Regions from separate parts of the Lysinibacillus sp. UBA5990 genome, predicted to be linked through region 1. Evidence: riboswitches for the same ligand, from Rfam matches in the RefSeq annotation. Region 1 holds a riboswitch; the other holds the start of a gene.
What was found. Region 1 has a riboswitch for thiamine pyrophosphate ahead of thiW (energy coupling factor transporter S component ThiW). Riboswitches for the same ligand answer to the same signal wherever they lie in the genome.

Region 1 (3,980 bases):
ACACCAGGAGGCGGGACAGAAATCTATGGTTCACTTGCAAAAGCATATGAAAACCTAGCAGATATAAAACTGCAACGTAAGCATATTATACTTTTAACAGATGGACAATCACAGCCAGGAAATTATGAAGATTTAATTGAACAAGGAAAAGATAACGGAATAACTTTATCGACAGTGGCTATTGGTCAAGATGCCGATGCAAACTTATTGGAAGCTCTGAGTGAGATGGGAAGCGGACGTTTCTACAATGTTATCGATGAGCAAACTATTCCTTCCATTTTATCTCGTGAAACAGCTATGATTTCCCGTACGTACATTGAGGATAATCCATTCTATCCAATACTCTATAATGCTGGGGGATGGAATACGCTATTTGCCAATGGCGTCCCACAAATGAATGCTTATATCGGAACAACTGCAAAGCAGGGTGCTACCGTCGTGGCTGAAAGCGAAAAGGAAGATCCGGTGTTAGCACAATGGCAATATGGTCTTGGCAAAACATTTGCGTTTACTTCTGATTCAACAGGAAAGTGGGCAGGCGACTGGGCAAGATGGCAGGACTGGGGAACATTTTGGCAAACGCTTATTTCACAAATGCTCCCAAGCTATAATGATGTTGCCTATGATGTAAGAGTAGAATCAGATGGATCATTTATGATTACAGATCCTACAAATGAAGCAGCATTTTTAGATATTGTTGCGGTTAATGAAGCGGGTGAAGAGCTAGACACACAGCTTGAAACTATATCAGCTTCTCAGGTGCGAGCTGTAGTACAAGCTGAGCCGGGATTAATCTTCTTCCGTATCGCTGATGAAAAGGAAACGATTTATCAGGCAGGATTAAGTGTTCCCTATAGTGCTGAGTATGAACTTCTTCCTGCTAATGATAAATTAATAGAAGAATTAACCGAACAAACTGGTGGTGCTGTTTTAAAAGAACCACAAGAAGTGTTCCGTGACTTTACAAAGCGAGGGGCGGATCGTCAAAACATTGCGACATGGCTTCTCCTTGCAGGTATGCTCTTATTCTTTATTGATATTACAATAAGACGCTTTGGCTGGAATTTCCTAACGAAGCCGAAGAAAAAGGAGCAACTTGTAGAAAATCCCCCCGTACAAGCAGAAGATACGAATGTAGCACAATTATTAAAGGGTATGAAAAAACGCCAATAATTTAGTTAGATGAAAGCAGTGTGAATTATTTCGCACTGCTTTTTGTATATATGCAGGGAGAGAAATCCTCTAAGTTATATCAACGACGTTCTTTAATAAAGAGAGCGGGAATTAAAATATTTTACTAGCACCGTTTTACGCAAACTGCTAGCTACTACAATACCTAAGATTGCTCCAATTGAACTTGATATTAAAAAGGCAGGCATGAAAAATAAGGCCGCTACGGATGTGCCCATAAGTATCTTTGCATAGGGTACTGCTACAAGTGATGCGAGAAGACCAGTGCCGATCACTTCGCCCATACCGGCTAACCACATTTTACAGCTATATTTATAGGCAAGCCCTGCGCATAATGCACCAATAATACTACCAGGAATGGCTAACAGTGAGCCTGTTCCTGTAAGGATACGAATGATAGCCGTCACAAAGGCTACTACAACTGTAGGTAAGGGTCCAAGTATAATGGCTCCTATTACGTTAATAGCGTGCTGTATAGGGTAGGCACGAGCAATCCCAGTTGGAATGGAGATGAACGTAGAGCCTGCAACGGCAATCGCTACTAATAAAGCCATAATTGTTAATTTTCGAATAGACATGATAGGTGCGCTCCTTTTCGTTTTAGCCACTAGGAAAATGAAAAAAGCCGCTTCCTTCAAACGACAGGAAGCGGCCTTGCTTATACAATGAAAATAGCAAGAAGCGCCACTTCCCTCCGCTAGCATGAACTAGATCAGGTTCGAAGGGTCCGTATATAACCATATACGTCTCAGCCTTTAAAAGACTCCCCTAGTGGTAAAAATTTTTCTATTTTTTAGAAGTGTAACATACTTGAATCAATAGTCAATAAGCTTTGATGATTAGTGTGAATCTGGATGCATAAGTTGTGGTGCCTTTTTCAATGTCCAAATTAGGGCAAGGAAGAAGCAGGCTAATAAGATAATGGCACCAAATATATAAGGACTATTCATATTCCAGTCAAATAAGAAACCAGCTAAAGCGGGTCCAATCATATTTCCAAGACTCATATAGGCATTGTTCAAGCCGGCTGCAAACCCTTGCTCTGTTTCAGCAAGTTTTGAGATGAGTGTATTAACAGCTGGACGAATTAACGTTGTTGCCGTTGAGAAGATGGTTGCTACAACTAATATTAGTGCAAAACCTGAAACAAATAATATTAAGAAAATAGCAACGGAGGCAATAAATAAATTGACCAAAACTACTTTCATTTCACCAAAGCGTTTAAAGAGTGGCGTTATGATAAACATCTGTACAATTACCCCAAATGCTCCACCAACAACTAGAATGGTAGCAATATCGCCAGGTGAGTAATTAAATTTTTCTGTCACAAATAGGGATAAGGTTGTTTGGAAGTTAGCAATCCCAAATGAGAATACCATCATAATAATTAACATAACAAAATAAGGCATATGTACAGAGCGAGCCATCTGTTTCACCAGATTATCTTGCTTTTGTCTATTTTGCGCAGTATTTGGCTTTGTAGATGGTAATAAAAAGTACGATAAAATAGATGCTAAGATGGCGGCAGCTCCCGCCATGAAAAATGGAAAATGTAAGCTAACCTTTGCGAGGAAACCACCAATTCCAGGGCCAATCATAAAGCCGAACGACATTGCAGCTCCTAACATACTCATTCCTTTTCCGCGTTCTTCATAAGTTGTCACGTCTGCTACAAAAGCCATAATAGGAGGTGCAACAAATGCAGAGCCAAGGCCACCTAAAAAGCGTGCCAAAAAGAGCATCCAAACATCTGTAGAAAGGCCAAAACCGATTTGTGCAAGTCCTGTTAGTATAAGACCGAAAATAATTAAATTTTTCCGCCCATACAGGTCAGAAAGATTCCCAGCAATTGGAGAAAATACGAATTGTGCCAAGGCGAACGTTGCAATAAGCATACCTAGAACTTGTCCTGCTGCTCCAAATATTCTTAAGTATTCCGGCATTACAGGAATAATAATTCCAATACTCCCCATTGCGATAAACATATTAAACATTAATATATACAAAGCCGCCTTATTGGACTTCTGCTGGGTCATCGAAAAACCCCCTTTATGTAATCAAATATAGTACAGTCTATCATAAAGAATTATAGCTGGCTAATAGTTGAGATTGCTGTAACTGGTTCGATCGTTAGAATGGTTTTTCAGAAAAGCTTTTTTCTTGGGAGGCTTCAGATCATTGTGTAATAAAAAAGAATAGTTAGGGGTGTAGAGTGAGGACGAATTGCTTTTTGCTAGAAACAACTATATTGAAATGAAATAGCGCGGGTAAGTGTGAATAATGTTACCAAAGGCTACTAGTAGAAATGCTCTTTAAATATAGTAATACAAATGAATGCTTACATAAAAAGAGCGAATTGGTTTTAGACCAAATCGCTCTTATAAATTATCGAATATTCATTTTAAATTCTAAAAACAGTTCATTATATTTACCTAAGTAATCTGGGCCTAAGTTTTTGTAGACCTCTAATGTATCACGTTGCTCTTCAGAAGGGTAATAGCGTTCATCAGAAACTACTTCTGGGTCCATTAAGTCCATGGCAGCGATATTAGGCGTCGAATAGCCAACATAATCGGCATTTTGAGCACCAGATTCAGCGCTTAGCATAAAATTGATAAAGGCATGTGCACCTTCAATATTTTTCGATGTTTTTGGAATAACCATATTATCAAACCATAAATTGGAGCCTTCTTCAGGAACAGCAAAGTCCAATTCTTCATTTTCAGACATCATGTCCGCTGCCTGACCAGACCAAGTGAGAGCCACTGTTGCTTCATTATTGATCATTA
Region 2 (3,980 bases), on a different contig from region 1:
TAATGCAATCGCAAAATGAGTCCGTACAAAGCACGCAATTGGCCTTTAAAGATAATAGTGATTTGTCACGTGCAATTGCAACTTCTATTAATGAACTAATGACTCAGTTGTCTACTATGTTAGAGCATAAAAATCAAGCAATTATGTCCATACAAAGTATTTCGGCTATATCAGAGGAAACAGCGGCCTCTGCTGAGCAAGTAAGTGCCTCTGCAATGGACCAACAAGCAGAATTGCAAAAAGTGGCAGAGTCTATGCAAAATATGAATGATATCTCTAATGAACTGCAAGAGGTCGTAAATAGATTTAAGCTTGCGTAGAGAAAAAAGCTGCCTAAAATCTAAAGGCAGCTCATACTGTTGATAAAAGGAATCGAGAAGTTCATGCTCGATTCCCTTTTCATTTTTTTCATCGAGAATTCATAGTCCTCAAATGAGTGAGTTTTGGTGATTCTTATATTCTGTACATTGTTCTCCTCGTTTATTGATGTGATTTTTTATCTTTTCATCATTGGAACAAGGCGCACCCCTCCAGTAGTGGAAATCAACGGTTTTAATTATGAAAGTAAGTAGCATTGACCTAGTACATTATCGACACTACAATCAAAAGGGAGGGGGACTTCAATATGGTGTATCTTGGAATGATTTTCTTTCAAATTGTCGCACCTATTTTAGTATTACTTGTACTAGGTGCTATTCTGCAAAAGAAATTTCGCTTTAACTTAAAAGCATTATCACAGCTTATTACATATTGTTTTATGCCTGCCGCTGTATTTATTAATTTATATGAGACGAGTATAAAACTGTCTGTTCTGGGAGAAGTTGGATTGTTTGTTGTGCTTTTTATTGGTAGTCAAATGTTACTCAGTCACTTTTTAGCGAAAGGGCTTGGACTCGCCAAAACTGAGGCAGCTGTTTTTAAAAATAGTGTAGTACTCATTAACTCTGGCAACTATGGTATTCCGGTAGCTCAAATGATTTTTGCCACTCAACCTATTGGTGTAGCCATCCAGGTTATACTCGTTATCTTCCAAAACATGACAACGTATACGTATGGTTTATATAATTTAATTTCCTCTACTAAATCGGGCATGACAATTTTAAAGGATTTTATAAAAATGCCTATTATACACGCTTTAATAATCGGTGTGGCCATGAATTATTTTGACATTGGCATTCCGCAGTTTATTAAAATACCTATAGACCATGTAGCAGATGGTTTTATTGCCGTTGCATTAATTACGCTAGGCGCCCAATTGTCTCAACTGGAGATTAAAACGATGTTTAATAAAACAGTATTCGTCAGCTGCTTGACGCGATTAATTATCGGTCCAGCCGTTGCTTTAGTCATTATTTATGCGCTCGGTTTAGACGGGGTTGTGGCACAATCGTTATTTATAGCGAGTGCTTTTCCCACATCCCGCAACAGTTCAAGTCTAGCATTAGAATATGATATAGAGTCGGCAACAGCTGCACAAACCGTTTTATTTTCGACCATTGTGAGTTGTATAACGGTCACGATTGTAATTTATATTGCTGATGTATTGTTTACCTAATAGAAATCAAAAATATTTAAATGATAACTTCCATCTCTTAGCAATATCTGCTAAACTAGCATCAAACTGAATAGTATTAACTAGGGGAGTCTGATGAGTCAGGCTGAGAGGGAAACGCATAGAGGTTTCTTGACCCTTTGGACCTGATCTGGCTCATACCAGCGTGGGAAAGTTAAGAAGCTATTGCATATTACGTGCAATCAATAGACCCTTTACATTCATGGCCGGATCCAATTATTTTTTTGGATTCGGCCTTTATTTATTTTGTTTGCTGGGTGAGCTAGAATCGGTCCTTGTTTAAACTACATTTAAGGGAGAGAAGTAGCTCATGTCAGCAATTAGTGCAAAGAACATTACGATTATGTCTAACTTTGAAGGAAGTAAAAAGGTTTATGTGGAAGGATCTCGTCCTGATATTTTAGTACCAATGCGTGAAATTACATTAAGTCCGACGACTGGTACCTTTGGGGATGAAGAAAATGCCCCAATTCGGGTGTATGATACGAGTGGACCATATACAGATCCGGTCTTCCACGTGGATATTACAAAGGGCTTACCTGCTTTACGAAGTGCTTGGATACAAGAGCGAGGGGATGTTGAGGAATACGGAGGGCGTACAATTAAACCTGAGGATAATGGTTTCAGTCGCGCTGATGATCCACGTATCCATGAAAATGTCTTCCCGGAATTGGTGAGAAAGCCTTTACGTGCAAAAAAGGGTAAAAATGTCACGCAGCTTCATTATGCTCGACGGGGAATTATTACACCTGAGATGGAGTTTGTAGCGATACGAGAAAATATGGACCCAGATTTCGTACGTTCAGAGATTGCAGCAGGCCGGGCTATTATGCCTGCCAATATTAATCATCCTGAGGCCGAGCCAATGATTATCGGTCGTAACTTCCATGTGAAGATTAATGCGAACATTGGGAATTCAGCTGTATCATCCTCGATTGCAGAGGAAGTGGAAAAAATGACATGGGCTACACGCTGGGGTGCTGATAATATTATGGATCTATCAACTGGCAAACATATTCATACAACGAGAGAATGGATAATTCGAAATGCTGCAGTACCAGTTGGGACAGTACCAATTTATCAGGCATTAGAAAAGGTAAATGGTGTGGCTGAGGATTTAACATGGGAGGTGTACCGTGATACGCTTATTGAACAAGCGGAGCAAGGGGTAGATTATTTCACTATTCATGCAGGTGTCCTTTTACGTTATGTCCCTCTTACGGCAAACCGTGTAACAGGCATTGTGTCTAGGGGTGGTTCCATTATGGCGCAATGGTGTTTATACCATCATCAAGAGAACTTCCTCTATACTCATTTTGAGGAAATATGTGAAATTATGAAAGCTTATGATGTAGCCTTTTCATTAGGAGATGGCTTACGCCCAGGGTCAATCGCGGATGCTAACGATGAAGCACAATTTGCGGAGCTGGAAACATTAGGCGAATTAACGCAAATTGCATGGAAGCATGATGTTCAAGTAATGGTGGAGGGGCCAGGTCACGTTCCAATGCATTTGATTAAAGAGAATATGGACAAGCAATTAGAGGTTTGTAAGGAAGCCCCATTCTATACTTTAGGTCCATTGACAACAGATATTGCTCCAGGTTACGACCATATTACATCTGCTATTGGTGCAGCAATGATTGGTTGGTTTGGTACAGCTATGCTCTGCTATGTGACACCGAAGGAACATTTAGGATTACCTAATCGGGAGGATGTTCGAGTAGGGGTTATTACTTATAAGATTGCTGCACATGCTGCAGATTTAGCAAAGGGGCACCCAGGTGCACAACAACGAGATGATGCACTGTCAAAAGCGCGTTTCGAGTTCCGCTGGCGTGATCAATTTAACCTTTCTCTTGATCCAGAACGTGCAGTAGAATATCACGATGAAACATTACCAGCAGAGGGGGCAAAAACAGCACATTTTTGTTCAATGTGCGGTCCTAAATTTTGTAGCATGAGAATTTCTCAGGATATTCGTAATTATGCTAAGGAAAAGGATTTAAATACAACAGAGGCCATCCATGAAGGTATGAGGGAAAAGTCAGCGGAGTTTAAAAAGGCAGGTAGTCAAATCTATCAATAATAATAGTACAAGGCTTGTGTTGATTTACTAGACACGAGCCTTTTTTATGTTGGTTCCACAATTAAACAGGGGAGATGAATAAAAGTAATTTATGCTTTTGCAAATAGAAGTGAGCGGTTGAAACTAGACGAATACTAAAAAGCTCCATGTGAATTATACATTCACATGGAGTAAAAGTTGGATTTGGATATCAATAATAAGTGGAATATTAAACGTTTGTTGGTTGTTTTACATATGGGTTTGTAAGATCCATACCTTCTAATGAAAGACCCATTGCTTTTGCGACACCTTCACCATATGCTGGATCAGCTAAATAGC

Region 2: another riboswitch for thiamine pyrophosphate. It lies ahead of thiC (phosphomethylpyrimidine synthase ThiC); the one in region 1 lies ahead of thiW (energy coupling factor transporter S component ThiW).

Annotation. Positions count from the first base shown of each region.
Region 1 covers NZ_DJAY01000001.1:90,980-94,959, forward strand. The annotation lists gene B3D94_RS00385 (VWA domain-containing protein) at 1-1,173, shown strand, start outside; gene thiW (energy coupling factor transporter S component ThiW) at 1,266-1,769, opposite strand; TPP riboswitch at 1,864-1,971, opposite strand; gene B3D94_RS00395 (MFS transporter) at 2,031-3,227, opposite strand; gene B3D94_RS00400 (ABC transporter substrate-binding protein) at 3,577-3,980, opposite strand, start outside.
Region 2 covers NZ_DJAY01000002.1:114,325-118,304, forward strand. The annotation lists gene B3D94_RS01305 (methyl-accepting chemotaxis protein) at 1-320, shown strand, start outside; gene B3D94_RS01310 (AEC family transporter) at 626-1,555, shown strand; TPP riboswitch at 1,628-1,742, shown strand; gene thiC (phosphomethylpyrimidine synthase ThiC) at 1,884-3,662, shown strand; gene B3D94_RS01320 (catalase) at 3,871-3,980, opposite strand, start outside.